2 regions of the Rhodococcus sp. NPDC003318 genome follow, and region 1 is predicted to be linked to the other one. Evidence: riboswitches for the same ligand, from Rfam matches in the RefSeq annotation. Region 1 holds a riboswitch; the other holds the start of a gene.

Region 1 (7,463 bases):
GCTCCGTGCACCCGATCGGGCTGCCATGCTTGCCCCTGTGACTGTGCATCGGCTCCTCGGCCTCGTCGCGACACTGACCGCTCTCACCGTCGGCGGGTGCGCCGCGGCCTCCGACACCGGCAGTACCGCGGACTCGCCGAGCCCGGTGCAGCGACTGCACGCCGAGGTCGTCGGCACCGCGCCGCACGACACCGCGGCGTTCACGCAGGGGCTCGAAGTCTCCGGCGGCGAACTCGTCGAGGGGACCGGTCTGGTCGGCCGCTCGTACATCAGCGCCCGCGACCTCGACACCGGCGTCGAACGGGTCCGCGTCCCACTGCCGGACGAGATGTTCGGCGAGGGCCTGACGGTCGCCGGGGACACCGTCTGGCAGTTGACGTGGCAGGACCACGTGGCTTTCGCCCGCGATCGCGACACCCTCGCCGAACGGTCGCGGGTCGAGTACGAGGGCGAGGGGTGGGGACTGTGCGCGCAGCCGGACCGGCTGGTGATGAGCGACGGATCCGACACGTTGACGTTCCGCGATCCGGAGACGTTCGACCCGGTGGGCACCGTCGCGGTGACCCTCGACGGAGAACCGGTCGAGATGCTCAACGAACTCGAGTGCACGGACGACGGGCTGGTGTACGCGAACGTGTGGCAGACCTCGGACATCGTGCGGATCGACCCGGACACCGGCGCCGTCGTCGCGGTCATCGACGCGTCCGGCCTGCTGACCGCCGAGCAGCAACGCGGCGCCGACGTCCTCAACGGAATCGCCGCACTGCCGGGCACGGATCGATTCCTGATCACCGGCAAGCTGTATCCGCTCGTGTTCGACGTGCGTTTCGTCTCCTGACCGGACCACACGCGGTGGGGCCTGTGGTAGTCCACGCGTGAACTAGGAGAGAATTGGACCCGTGACCGGACCGCGCGACCCCTCCGAACCCGACAGGCACCGGGTTCAGGCCGACGCCGGTCGCGGTGGCGTCCACCCCGGTTACGAGAACTACCCCCCGTCGCGGCGCGTGTCCGGACGCCGCGAACCGCTTCCCCCGACCGGCACCCCGCAGTCCGGGGCCAACGGCACGGCCGCACCGAACGACACACCCCGTGAGCAGCCGACCGAGCAGATCCGGTCGTCGAAACCGGGTGGTCCGAAGCCGCCCCCGATTCCGCGCAAGCTGACCGTCACCCGGGTCGCGGCGATGCGCAGCCGGGAGCTGACGAACCGCGGTATCGCCACCTTCCGCCGCGCCGCGACCGCGGACGGCGCCGACGAGTCCGGCCTGACGCACCTGACGTACGCGGTGATGGCGAACTTCGCCACCGACGCCGCGATCGCCGTCGCCCTGGCGAACACACTGTTCTTCTCCGCCGCCACCGGCGAGGACAAGACGAAGGTGGCGCTGTACCTGCTGATCACGATCGCCCCGTTCGCGGTGATCGCGCCGCTGATCGGCCCGGCCCTCGACCGGTTGCAGCACGGCCGCCGACTGGCTCTCGCCGCGTCGTTCGCGCTGCGCACCGTCCTCGCCGTCCTGCTGGTGTTCAACTTCGACAGCTGGGCGCTGTATCCGTGCGCGCTGGGGATGCTGGTGCTCAGCAAGTCGTTCTCGGTGCTCAAGAGCGCCGTGACACCCCGGGTGCTGCCACCGGACATCGACCTGGTGCGCACGAACTCCCGACTGACGGTGTTCGGCCTGATCGGAGGCACGATCTTCGCGGGCGCGGTCGCCGGTCTGGTCGCGATCGCGTTCGGGTCGACCGGCGTGTTGTGGCTGACCGCCGCGATCACCGTCGTCGGCGCCTACCTGAGCATGCGGATCCCGGCGTGGGTGGAGGTCACCGAGGGCGAAGTCCCCGCGACCCTCGCCTACCACCGCGGCGACGCCGTCACCGAGGTCATCACCCGGGAGCAGAAGGACGCGATCTCGCCCGCCACACGGCGGCAGCCCCTCGGCCGCGCCACGATCACCGGGCTGTGGGGCAACAGCACCATCCGGGTCCTGACCGGATTCCTCACCCTCTACATCGCGTTCGTCGCGAAGTCCCGCACCGAACACGACCCACTGGTACAGGCCGCGATGCTCGGCCTGGTCGGCGCCGCGGCCGGCATCGGCAACTTCGCGGGCAACGCCACCGGCGCCCGGCTCAAGCTCGGCCGGCCCGCGGTGATCGTGCTGCGCTGCACCGCGGCCGTGACGTTCGTCGCGATCCTCGCCGCCGTCACCGACAGCCTGCTGTCCGCGGCCCTGGCCACCCTCGTCGCATCCGCGGCGAGCGCGTTGGCGAAGGTCTCCCTCGACGCGTCACTGCAGCAGGATCTGCCCGAGGAGTCCATCGCGTCCGGATTCGGCCGCTCCGAAACGGTGCTGCAACTGAGCTGGGTGATCGGAGGCGCGCTGGGTGTGCTGCTCCCGACGCAGTACTGGATCGGTTTCACCGTCGTCTCGGTCGTGCTGGTCTTCGGGTTGATCCAGACCGTGCTGACGTACCGTGGCCGCACGCTGCTTCCCGGCCTCGGCGGCAAACGCCCCGAGCACGCGAACCAGGAGGCTCCCGCAGAGCCCACACCACAGCATTCGGCCGCAGCCCGGCCGACCGACACGGACCCGTCCCACCGGGCGGGTACGAAGAACGAGAACGGAACCTGATGACCTTGCAAGCCCGGACGAAGAAGATCCTCGCAGCGGTGGTCGTGGTGGTGCTGGTGGCGGCCGGCGGACTCGCCGCGGTCGTCACGATGCTCGTCCGCGACGCCCCCGAGACCCTGCCGACCATCACCGCCTTCGCGCACGGCAACACCGTCGACGTGGAGGCGGGCCTCTGCGACGCGAGCCTGCGCTGCGCGGACCTCACGGTCGCGAACCTGGCGGTGCCCGCCGGGTCGCCGCTGCAGCTCTCGCTGCCGAAGGAGGTCGCCGAGGGCGACTGGCGGCTCAACGTCCAGTTCGGCGATCCGCGCACCGGTGAGGTGTTCGACGGCTACCGGGACTACACCGCGGGCGACGCGTACTCGGTGACGGTGCCCACACGCGAGAACGAGCAGCTGCTCGGCGTGATCATCCAGCAGCCGTCGTCCGGCGACTTCGCTCCCGTGTGGGCGATCCAGACGCTGCCCGAGGACATGCGGGCGCCCGCCGAGCAGTCCGCAGATCAGTCCGCGGAGTAGCCGAGCGCACCCACAGACAACTGGAGCCCCCGGTCGATTCGACCGGGGGCTCCAGTTGTCTGTGCAGCTTGTCGTGCGCAGCCTGCGGGTGGTCAGCTGTCGAGTTCGCGGGCGACCGCCCGGACGACCTCGGAGATACGCTGCGCGGTCTTGCGGTCGGGGTACCGACCCTTGCGCAGGTCCGGCTGCACCTTCGCCTCGAGCAGCGTGATCATGTCCTCGACCATGCCGTGAAGCTCGTCGGGCGTGTGCTTGCGGGTGCCCTCGTCGCGGCGGCTGCCGCCGCTCTGCCGCAGCGTCGGTGCCGGGTCGAGCACCTTCAGGCTCAGCGCCTGCGGTCCGCGGCGTCCGGCGGCCATGCCGAACTCCACCCGCTGGCCGGCCTTGAGACCCTCGACTCCCGCGGGCAGCGCCGACGACCGGACGTACACGTCTTCGCCCTCGTCCTGCGAGAGGAATCCGAAGCCCTTGTCAACGTCGTACCACTTCACCTTGCCGGTAGGCACTGCGTCACCTGCTCATCCACGTCGATTACGACCACATAAACGAACGCGCCCCACCGTGTGTGGGACGCGATGACTCGCATTCTACCCCTGCGTGCCCTGCTCCGGCACACGGGTTTGCGAGGGATACGGTGGGCATGTGGCCCCTCAATCACCCGGCACCGAGACCCCCTCCGACGGCACCGCGCCCGCGTCCGGAGGACTGCTGTTCCGCATTTCCCTGGCCCTGTTCGTCATCGGCGTCGCGGCCGTCGTCGCGATCTTCGTCGTCGCGGCGACCGGGCACACCCCGGGTCTCGCGCTGTACCTGACGGCCCTCGCCTTCCCGCTCGGATTCCTGCTCGGCATCGTGTCCGCACTGCGCGCCGGACGTCGCGTCCGGAGAGATGGGCAAACATGAGACTGATCCTCAACATCATCTGGCTGATCTTCGGTGGCCTGTGGCTCGCGCTCGGCTACTTCGTCGCCGGGGTGATCTGCTGCATTCTGATCATCACGATCCCGTTCGGCATCGCCTCGTTCCGGATCGGCGTCTACGCGCTGTGGCCGTTCGGCAAGACCGTGGTCGACAAGCCGACGTCGGGGGTGGGGTCGCTGATCGGAAACGTGATCTGGCTGATCCTGTGCGGAATCTGGCTCGCCATCGGCCACCTGATCAGCGCGATCGCGATGGCGATCACCATCATCGGTATCCCGTTGGCCCTGGCGAACCTGAAGATGATCCCGATCTCCTTGATGCCGCTCGGGAAGGACATCGTCGACGTCTCCACGCCGTCGTACCCGTCGACGCCGTACCCGTACCAACCCGGCAATCCCTGACGCAGTCCCGGACGACCCCGCCGCGCATCACGGATGCGGGGCGGTCGGCCCCTCCCCTCCGCTCCGGCGCGCTCGCCCTGCCACCGCCGCCGCGTGACCGCCGGCGGGGACCTCGCGCGGCCCGGTGTCCGCGCCCCCGACCGCACCCGCCGCATCCCCCAGGTCGCGCCCACCAAGGCTTGTGATCTGCCTCACGTAACGGTTGCATCACGGCCCGGTCTCGGCCGGACACAGTCGCTTTGACCTGCGGAAACGCGCCAAATTTCGATCAACACGCCGAAAAACACGCGATCTCGGTTGGAGGTGACTCACCGCGGTCGGGCACGTACGGTCGAACCCGGTCGGAGTTCCGGCCAGTCCGGACCGCCGCGCCAAACCTTGTCCCGCGGAACGGATTCCCACAGGAGAACCCAGGGACGAGGACGGGGGACCCACGTCCCCGGTGGACACCGGAAGGCGAGCACACGGCCTTCCTTGGGGTGAAGCCGTTTTTCGCGCCCATCACGGAGCGATCACGGCCGGGCGACCTCTCAGCCCGAACCCGACAGCTGACCTCGCAGGCGCGTGCGGAGAGGAACCTCCATGAGCGCTGGACGCCATCGCAAGCCCACGAACACGCGCAAGACCGCTGCGAAGGTCGTCGTGACCACCGCGGTGTTCAGCGCGGCGGGTGCGGCCTTCGCGGCCCCCGCCAACGCGGCCCCCGACTCCGACTGGGACCGGCTCGCTCAGTGTGAGGCCGGCGGCAACTGGTCGATCAACACCGGCAACGGCTACCAGGGCGGCCTGCAATTCTCCCCCAGCACGTGGACCGCGCACGGCGGCGGGCAGTACGCCGCCACCGCCAACCAGGCCACCCGTGAGCAGCAGATCGCGGTCGCCGAGAAGGTCCTCGCGTCGCAGGGCTGGGGCGCGTGGCCGTCCTGCTCGGCGAAGCTCGGCCTGACCAGCGGCCCGACCCCGCGGACCGCGCCGGTCGCCGAGCCCGAGGCGCCCGCCCCGGCCGAGACCCCGGCCGTCACCAGCATCCCGACCGTCGACGGCACCGCCGACGTGCTCGAGTCCCTGGACAGCACCCTCGAGGCCGTCAAGGCGCAGGGCATCGCCGTCGATCCGCAGATCGAGGCCCTCTACGCGCAGGCCAAGCTCAACCCGCAGGTCATCGAGTTCCTCAAGACCTACGCGCCCCTGCTCGCGCAGGGCTGACGGTCCGGCTCGCGCAACGCCGACCCCTCGGCACGAGAAAGGCCCCGCACCGATTCGGTTGCGGGGCCTTTCTGCGCTCGGTCCGGGTCGTCACCGGTTGATGACGGTAACCGGATGGGTGTAGGGCAGTTCCTCCACCGGACGCGGGAACTCGGTCTCCTCGCCGAACGGGGAGAGTCCACCGGAACGGGCGGACGAGAGTTCGGTGACCGCGTGGTCACCTTCCTCGAGGTGCGACGGCCAGCCCGGATCAACGTAGTTGTTCTTGTTCGTTTTGTTAGCCACGAGGCCATTTTGACACCGAGTCCGTACGCGGTACAGCCCAGGTGTGGGAGAAGGCACCCGGTCGCGCCACCGACAGTGTCCGGCGAATCCCGGTTCGGGACGTACGCCCTACTCTGATAGGCGATGACCGACACGGACCCCGCCCCCGCGACCGACAGCCTCGCGACCTGGCTCGGTGCCCGCAGCGACGATGAGCTGGCCGAACTGCTGCGGTTGCGCCCGGATCTCGCGGTGCCGCCGCCGGCGAACCTGTCGGTGCTGGCCACCCGGGCGGAGCAGCGCGCGTCGGTGCTGCGGGCCGCGGACGACCTGAGCGTGCTCGAACTCACGCTCATCGGTCTGCTCGCGCGGGAGGGCGCCGCCGAGGCGGGGGTACGGCGCGAGCAGCTCGCGGACGCGGTCGCGGGGCGCGCGCCGGTCAGGGCCGTGGACCGGGCCCTGACGGCGTTGCGCGACCGGGCCCTGGTGTGGGGCACGAAGGTGCTGCGGGTGGTGCCCTCGGCCCGGGAGGCGGTCGGCTGGCGGGTCGACCAGTCCGTCACCCCGCTGACCGCCGACCAGATCAGCGCGGCGCTCGCCGAGCTCACCGAGGCGGAGCGCCGCCTGATCGACACCCTCGCGACCAGCTCGCCGATCGGCCGCACCCGGGACGCCGCCCCCGGCACCCCGGCGGATCGCCCGGTGCAACGGCTCCTGGCGGCGGGCCTGCTGGCCTGGATCGACGAGCAGACGGTCGAACTTCCGTATCAGGTCGGTCAGGTCCTGCGCGGCGAGACCGTCACCGATCCCCGCACGCTGACGCCGCCGCCCGTCGCCGGCCGCAAGCACAAGATCGGCGACGTCAACGCGGCGGCCGCGGGTGAGGCACTCGAACTGCTCCGGCACTGCGAGATCCTGCTCGGTGCCCTCGGCGACCACCCCGCGCCGGCGCTCAAGGCGGGCGGCCTCGGCGTCCGTGAGGCGCGCAGGCTCGCGAAGGTCACCGGCGTCGACGAGGCACGGATCAGCCTGCTCGCCGAACTCCTGGCGGCCGCGGGGCTGATCTCGAGCGGCCTTCCCGACCCGTTGCCCGCCGCGGACACCGGCGACGACTACTGGGCGCCGACCTCGGCCGCGGACGCGTGGCGCGACAGCGCACCGGCCCACCGCTGGCAGCTGCTCGCCCAGACTTGGCTCGACCTGGCCCGGCGCCCGTGGGTCGTCGGGCTGCGCGACCCCAACGACAAACCGATCGCGGCGCTGTCGGAAGAGGTGCGGGCGTCGGGCGCGCCGCGGGACCGTCGGTTCGTCCTCGACGTCGTCGCCGAACTCGGTTCCGGCGTCGGTGCGGCCGCGGCCGAGGTGGCCGCGATCGTCGCCTGGCGGCGGCCGCGCTGGTCGGCGCGGCTCGGGGCGTCCGCGATCGAGCACACCCTGTCCGAGGCCACCGCGGTCGGGCTGATCGGCCGGGGCGCGCTGTCCTCGCCGGGCCGCAGCATGCTGCACGGCGCGCCGCC
Region 2 (7,463 bases), on a different contig from region 1:
CACCCGCCGCGAAGTCGGCGTCGGACGGCAACCGCACCGGAGGGCCGTGGAGGTCCACCGCCGCCGACACCGTCGGGGCGACGGACCGGACGTCCTCCCCGGAACCCCGGTGCCCGACGTAGTCGGCGAACCCCTCGAGCATCCACATCGGTGACCCGTCCGTCGTCGTCGCCCGGGTGGCGACGTGGGTGAGTTCGTGGCGCAGGACCGCCCGGCGGGACGCCTCGGTGAGCCGCTCACCGGCACTGGGGCTGAACACGATCCGCTGGCCGGTGACGGTCCCCGAGCCGGGCGTGACCGCGTCGGAGACGGCGACCGCGGCGATGTCCGATCCGCTGTGCTGGCCGCCGACCTGTTCGGTGAACTCGTCCTGGTCGGCGGTGACGATCACCACCGCGCGCCGTGACCAGTCGTCTCCCCACACCTCGCTCACCGTGGGGACGGCGGTGGCGAGTTCGGTGGCGATGGCCTCGATCCACTGCTGCTGCCCGGGATGGCCGAGCACCACCGAGGCCGTCTCACCCGTCCTCACGGACCGTGCCACGACCGGACCGAAATCCCAGGGGCCACGCCATGTTCGACGGTCGTACTCCGGCAGCGGACGATCGGAGACCAGGGTCCACGTGTCGCCGCGGCGTGCGACCACCAGTGACACCGGCTTGCGCGTGGACCCCTGGTCGGCACCCGCGATCGCGTAGCGCAGGTAGACCTGCGGCGCCCACACGTCGGTCGCCTGCAGCTGCTCCGCCAGGTCGCTGGGCACCGGTGTCTCGGGGCCGGTGCCGATCTCGTAGCCCCAGTCGGACAGTGGGACACCACCGAGGTTGGCCGCGCGCCGGATCTCGGACGGCAGGAATTCCGGCATCGCGGCGGGGTCGAACAGCGCCGCGAGCGCCGCCTGGTCACCGGCCCGGGTCGCCGCCGCCCACCGGTCGAGCAGGTCCTGGACACCGGCACGACGCGCCTGCTCGAACGGATTCGCCTCGGCTGCCGGCGGAGCCGTCGTGGCCGGCTCGGCCTGCTGCACCACGAGCGCCGCCCCCGCCACCACGACCAGCAGACCACCGAGGGCAGCCGCCTCCCACGCCCGGATCCTGCGGCGCGGCGACCGCGTCGCGTCCCCCCGCTCGATGATCAGTACCGGCGAGCGCCGTAGAACGGGTACGCGTCCAGCGGTGCCACCTTCACCGGGACGCCGAAGGTCGAGGCGTGCACGATGTTCCCGTTGCCGGCGTACATGCCCACGTGCGAGGCATCCGAGTAGAAGATGACGAGGTCGCCGGGCTGCAGGTCCTCTTTGCGCACCGGGGTCCCGCCCGCGGCCTGCGCCTGACTCGACCGCGGTAGCTCCTTGCCGATCTGCCGGTACGCCCACACCATCAGCCCGGAGCAGTCGTAGCCGTCGGGGCCGGTGGCACCCCACACGTACGGCTTGCCGACCTGGGTCAGCGCCGCCTGCAGTGCGCTCGCGTTGGAGCCGGGCACCAGCCCCTGCAGCACGATCGCCGGGTCGTACCCGGCCGGGAACACGGAGCCGGCGAGTGTTGCCTTCTCGGCGCTGGTCAGCGCGGCGAACGCCTGGGTGACGTCCGCGATCTGCGACTGCAGGTCGCTCTGCGTGCGTTGGAGGTCGTCACTGATCGAGCGGGCGTGCTCGGTGGCGGTGCGGGCTTCGTCGGCCGACGTGCGGGACGCCTCCTCGGCGGCGGCCGCATCGTCGCTGGCCGCCTTGTACTTCGCGACCTGGGCGGCGGTGTCCGCGGAGAGCACGCTGAGCGTCGACATCTGGTCGAGCAGCTGCTGGGGCGAATCGGACACCATCACCGCGAACAGTCGGTTCACGCGGCCGCCCTGATAGTTGGCGGCGGTCAGCCGGTCCACGGCGGGCTGGAACTGCGCCATCGCGGCGCGGGCGTCGTCGAGCAGGCGCAGATCGGCGTCGTGGCGCTGTTCGGCGTCGCGCTGCACGCCGAGCTTGGAATCGAGGTCGATCTGCGCGTTGTGCATCGCCTCGGTGGTCTGCTCCGACCGTCGGGACAGGTCCGTGAGCCTCTCGAGCGCCGCGGTCGGATTGTCGATCGCGGGATCCGCCACTGCCGGGCCGGTGCCGGCACCGACGAGTGCGAGGGTGAGCACGCCGGCGGCGACCGCGGTGGACCGTTTCCTCAGTGACGCCACGAACCGGGTGCTCCTGTTCTTCCGCTCGAAAAGGTCTCAGCCAGGTTACGGAACGGCATACAGCGGTGTCCACCCGGCGAATCACATGGACGCAACTCACGCTGGTCACGGGCGGGAACACGACAGGGCCCGCCGATCCACACGGATCGACGGGCCCGTCGAAGTTCGGCCACCGGGCCGTTCGTCGACGCCGCGCCCCTTCCCCGGCCCGCGGCGCCGTACGTCAGTAGCGGCGTGCGCCGTCCGCCGGCATCGACGACAGCGGAGCGCGCTTGACCGGGGTACCGGAGGTCGCGGCGTGGATGACCTCACCGTTGCCGGCGTAGATGGCGGAGTGGGAGCCACCGTAGAAGGACACGACGTCACCGGGCTGCAGCGCATTGAGCGAGACCGGGGTACCGGCCGCGGCCTGGTCGTAGCTGGTGCGCGGAATGCTGATGCCGACCTGCTTGAACGCCCACTGCACCAGACCGGAGCAGTCGAAGGCGTCCGGGCCGGTCGCACCCCACACGTAGGGGGCACCGATCTTGCTGGCAGCGGCGTCGACGGCCTTCTGACCAGCGGTGACAATCGGAGCGATGGCAGCGGGAGCGCCCGGGATCTCGGGGAGCTGCGGGAGACCGGGGATCTCGATGGTCTGCGCCGGGACGCCCGGGATGTCGAAGGTGCCGACGCCGGGAACCGTGACGGGCTCGGCGAGGGCGGGAGCCGCGGTGGCCGTGATCGCGCCGACGGTCAGGATGCCGGCGACGGCGACGCGTCGCGCCTTGGTGCTCAGTGTTGCCACGAGAAGGAGGTGCCTTTCTTCCGTTCGTCCGCCGACCGAGTTAGCTGACGGGTTCGGGCTGGGAAGATCAGCCCTACCCGTCGGCACGCGGTCTGCGCTCCGGCGGGATTCACCCCAATGGAAACCTGGGTTCCCGGCACGATTCCCTTGCGGGAGTTCGATTAGGCGGTACCTGGCGATGCCGCACCGGTGTGGTGCGACGAGACTCCGCTAGGTCTCGAGAAGATTACGAAAGCACCACGCCGCTGTCGACCCCGACGACCCGGAAAGTCGGGCCAACCGAGCAATTCGGGCATCCGTTTCGCGTCAGCGGACGGCTTGGTCACGAACCGATAACGACCGCCTGGTCTGCGTGGGTCGGACCACGGGGACCTGCCTCGGTCGCGGCACCGTTCCGGCGTCCGCAGGTGCCACGAGGACCACCCGTTCCTCCTGCTCAATACTCATTCGGCCGGGAACACCGGACCGGACGGTCTCCACCCGGGAATCGGCCTCGGGGCAGCCGAGCAGCACGGTCACCACACAGTCGACGCAGGCGATGTCGCGAACCGCGCATTCGCTGCAATCCACAATCATTGTGACCCTCGTCTCATTCGTGGTCGCCGGGCGTTTCGAGAGGCCGACACGAGCCGAAAGTAGCGACACCCCCCGACAGGAACCGTTGAGCGACACGACCTGTCGGTGCCGCCCCCTAGCCTCGGGGGCGTGAGTTCCCGTGACACCACCGCACGCCAGCTGACGTTCGACGAGCTGGACACCCCGTTACGGGACACGACATTCGTCGTCGTCGACCTCGAGACCACCGGCAGCAACTCCGGGGAGGACGCCATCACCGAGATCGGGGCAGTGAAGGTACGCGGCGGGGAGGTGATCGGAGAACTGGCCACCCTCGTCGATCCGGGGCGAACACTGTCCCCGTTCATCGTGCAGCTGACCGGCATCACCTCGGCGATGCTCGTCGGCGCGCCCCGGATCGAACAGGTACTGCCGACCTTTCTCGAGTTCTCCCGCGGCGCCGTCCTGGTCGCGCACAACGCCCGCTTCGACGTCGGATTCCTGCGGGCGGCGGCCACCCGCCTCGATCTGGCGTGGCCGCCGTTCCAGGTGCTGTGCACGGTGAAGCTGGCCCGCCGGGTGCTCTCCCGCGAGGAGGCACCGTCGGTGAAACTCTCGGCGCTGGCGGACCTGTTCCGGGTCACCACCCGGCCGACGCACCGGGCACTCGACGACGCCCGCGCCACCGTCGACGTCCTGCACGCTCTGATCGAGCGCGTCGGCAACCTCGGCGTGCACAGCTATCCCGAACTCGTCGACTACCTGCCGAACGTGTCTGCCGCGCAGCGCGGCAAGCGGGGCCTGGCCGCACACCTGCCCCGCACACCCGGCGTCTACCTGTTCCGCGGGCCGTCGGACGAGGTCCTCTACGTCGGGACCGCGGTCAACCTCCAGCGCCGGGTGCGCGGCTACTTCACCGGATCGGAGACCCGCGCGCGGATGAAGGAGATGGTGGCACTCGCGACCCGGGTGGACCACGTCGAGTGCGCGCACGGCCTCGAGGCCGCCGTACGCGAACTGCGCATGCTCGCCGCGTACGCCCCTCCGTACAACCGGAGGTCGAAGTTTCCGAAGCGGGCGTGGTGGATCACACTGACCGACGAGCCGTTCCCCCGGCTCTCCGTCACCCGCCGCGCCGGCCCCGACAGCCTCGGGCCGTTCACGAATCGGACCGACGCCGCCGACACCGCCGCGACGATCGCCGACGTGAGCCGAATCCGTACCTGCACCAAGAAGATTCGCCGCGACCAGGTGCACGGGCCGGACTGCCCGGACAGCGCGGTCGGCGGCTGCCCGGCGGGCAGTACCCCCCAGACGCCCGACGCCTACCGTCCCGCTGTGGACACCGTCCGCGCGCTGATCCGCGGGGACGACGCCGCCCCGCTGCACCGGCTGCGGGCCCGCATCGAGGACCTCGCGGCCGCGGAACTGTTCGAGAGCGCTGCGCGGCTGCGGGACCGCACGGCCGCGCTCGGCACCGCACTGCGCCGCTGCCAACGGCTCGCGGCCGTCGCCGCCATCGACGAACTGGTCGCCGCCCGACCCCGCGACGGCGGCGGGTGGGAGTTCGCCGTCGTCCGGTGCGGACGACTGGCGTCCTCCGGTGTCGCACCTCGCGGAGTGGCACCGATGCCCGTCGTCGAGGCATTGACACTGTCCGCGGAGACCGTCCTACCGGACCCCTCGCCCCTGCGCGGCGCGACCGCGGGCGAGGTCGGGCTGGTGGCGAGTTGGCTCGACGGGCCCGGCGTCCGGATCGTGCGCGCCACCGACGGGTACCGCGAGCCCGCACACGGCGCGGGTTCGTGGCAGCAGTGGTGCGCGCTGGCGCGGGGCGCCGGCGCCTACGCTGAGAGACCGAGCCACCCCCGAGATCCACAAGGAGCGAGATGATCAACGCCATCGTCCTGATCGACGCCGAGGCGAACCGGATTCCCGAGACCGCCCAGGCCGTCGCCGACATCGCCGGTGTCTCCGAGGTGTACTCGTGCGCGGGTGACGTCGACCTCATCGCGATCGTCAAGGTCCGCGACCACGAGCGGATCGCCGAAGTGGTGACCGGCGCGATCAACAAGGTGGAGGGGGTCGTGCGGACCACCACGCACATCGCGTTCCGGTCCTACGCGAGCGCCGACGTCGAGGCGGCGTTCTCCATCGGCGAGTGACCGCGGTGCAGAACCCCGGCTCGGATCTCCCGAGCCGGGGTTCTGCGCGTCATGTCGGCGTCGGGCGGGTCAGCCCGCGAGGCGGGTGCTGACCTCGACCCAGCGATCCAGGAGAGCTGCGGCCGCCCCGCTGTCGATCGCCTCGACGGCCCGCGCCATTCCCGCCTGCAACGCCTCACCGAGCGAACCGTTCAACCCGCCGTGAGCCGCGATCGCGCCCGCCGCGTTCAGGATCACCGCGTCGTGCACGGCGCCCCGCTCACCGCCCAGGACGGTCCGCGCGATCGCCGCGTTCACCTCCGCGTCACCACCGCGGAGCGCGTCGAGCGGCACTCGCTCGATGCCGAGTTCGGTGGGGTCGATGCGGTCCTCCCGCACCGTGCCACCCTCGACCACGAACGCGGAGCTCGTCGTCGACGTGGTGATCTCGTCGAGCCCGTCGTCACCGCGCACGACCAGAGCGGTCGCGCCCCGGCCGGCGAGGACCCCCGCAACGACCGGCTGCAGGTCCGCGAACGCACACCCGATCAGGCCGGCTCGCGGCCGGGCCGGGTTGGTCAGCGGACCGAGCACGTTGAAGACGGTCGGAATCCCGATCTCCTTGCGCGGCGCACCGGTGAACCGGAACGCGGGATGGAAGGTGGGCGCGAAGCAGAATCCGATACCGACCTCACGGACGCATTCCGCCACGGCCGCCGGGTCCAGGCCGATGCGGACCCCGAGTGCCTCGAGCACGTCCGCACCACCGCTCTTCGACGACGCCGCGCGGTTACCGTGCTTGACGACGCGGATCCCGGTCGCCGCGACCACCACCGACGCCATCGTCGAGATGTTGACCGTCTGCTGCCGGTCACCGCCGGTGCCGACGATGTCCACCGCGTCGGAGTCGACGTCGAGGGTGCGGGCGTGCTCGAGCATCGCGTCCGCGATGCCGGTCACCTCGGCCGGGGTCGGGCCCTTCATCTTCAGTGCGACACCGAACGCGGCGATCTGGGCGGGGGTGGCGTTGTCCGACATGATCTCGCTCATCGCCCACGCGGCGGTGGCGGCGTCGAGATCGCGTCCGTCCGTCAGAGAGCCGAGCACCTCTGGCCAAGTCCCCATTCCATCCGCCTTCACTGTCGTCCCGAACGATCCGCAGTGCAGCTTAGTCAGTTCGCGCACCCTGATCAGGCGGCGGCTGCAGGGCGTCCCACCCGACGACGGTGCCTCCCGCCCGCTGCGCCAGACCGGCCATCCGGGACCGCTCCTGCGAACAGTGCAGCGCGTCGAGGACCTGAGTGCGGTGCAGCACGACCGTGACGAGGCCGTCGGTGTCGTCGACGTTCGGAACGTCCCCCGGCGCGAGGGCGACCGTGTACCCGTCCTGCGCCGCGAGCTCGGCGGCCCGGTCCACCGCGTCGGCGGGCAGGCGCAGATGGTGCCGGAGCACCGCCTCGGCCTCGGGACTCCACCGAGGGTCGGTCGCGGCGCCGCGGTCGAGCGCGGTGCTGCACGCCTCGGCGTCGTCGACGCTCGACACGACCACCACCAGATCCGTCCGATCCCGGTCCAGAGCAACCGCCGAGCGCCGTCCGAAAAACCTGTGCCACCAACCCAGCCGAGTCATCAGAACAGCGTCCCACGAGCGCCGACCTGCACAATCACGGGCACGGGCATACTGGAGAGCGACAGCGACACGTCTAGAACGGACCCGGGTGGTCCTCTCGTACGACAACGCGTCATACTTCCTTCTGTGACGAGCGCAGTAGGGACCCAAGGATCCGCAATAACCCAGC

What was found. A riboswitch is a leader RNA that binds a small molecule or an ion and turns the genes downstream of it on or off. The one in region 1 is predicted to bind cyclic di-AMP.
Region 2: it holds a riboswitch for cyclic di-AMP, as region 1 does, so the genes downstream of both, ACFYVR_RS17880 (NlpC/P60 family protein) here and ACFYVR_RS07220 (transglycosylase family protein) in region 1, are expected to answer to the same signal.

What each region holds. Positions count from the first base shown of each region.
Region 1 is NZ_JBIAOU010000002.1:426,375-433,837, reverse strand. Features, by position in the region: gene ACFYVR_RS07250 (glutaminyl-peptide cyclotransferase) at 26-838, shown strand; gene ACFYVR_RS07245 (MFS transporter) at 900-2,636, shown strand; gene ACFYVR_RS07240 (DUF2771 family protein) at 2,636-3,154, shown strand; gene ACFYVR_RS07235 (cold-shock protein) at 3,247-3,660, opposite strand; gene ACFYVR_RS07230 (hypothetical protein) at 3,797-4,057, shown strand; gene ACFYVR_RS07225 (YccF domain-containing protein) at 4,054-4,476, shown strand; cyclic di-AMP (ydaO/yuaA leader) riboswitch at 4,851-5,055, shown strand; gene ACFYVR_RS07220 (transglycosylase family protein) at 5,059-5,682, shown strand; gene ACFYVR_RS07215 (hypothetical protein) at 5,773-5,967, opposite strand; gene ACFYVR_RS07210 (helicase-associated domain-containing protein) at 6,091-7,463, shown strand, end outside.
Region 2 is NZ_JBIAOU010000011.1:52,626-60,088, reverse strand. Features, by position in the region: gene ACFYVR_RS17890 (hypothetical protein) at 1-1,048, opposite strand, end outside; gene ACFYVR_RS17885 (NlpC/P60 family protein) at 1,135-2,178, opposite strand; gene ACFYVR_RS17880 (NlpC/P60 family protein) at 2,402-2,965, opposite strand; cyclic di-AMP (ydaO/yuaA leader) riboswitch at 2,979-3,143, opposite strand; gene ACFYVR_RS17875 (DEDD exonuclease domain-containing protein) at 3,671-5,413, shown strand; gene ACFYVR_RS17870 (Lrp/AsnC family transcriptional regulator) at 5,410-5,685, shown strand; gene trpD (anthranilate phosphoribosyltransferase) at 5,755-6,789, opposite strand; gene ACFYVR_RS17860 (hypothetical protein) at 6,833-7,294, opposite strand; gene ACFYVR_RS17855 (heme-copper oxidase subunit III) at 7,421-7,463, shown strand, end outside.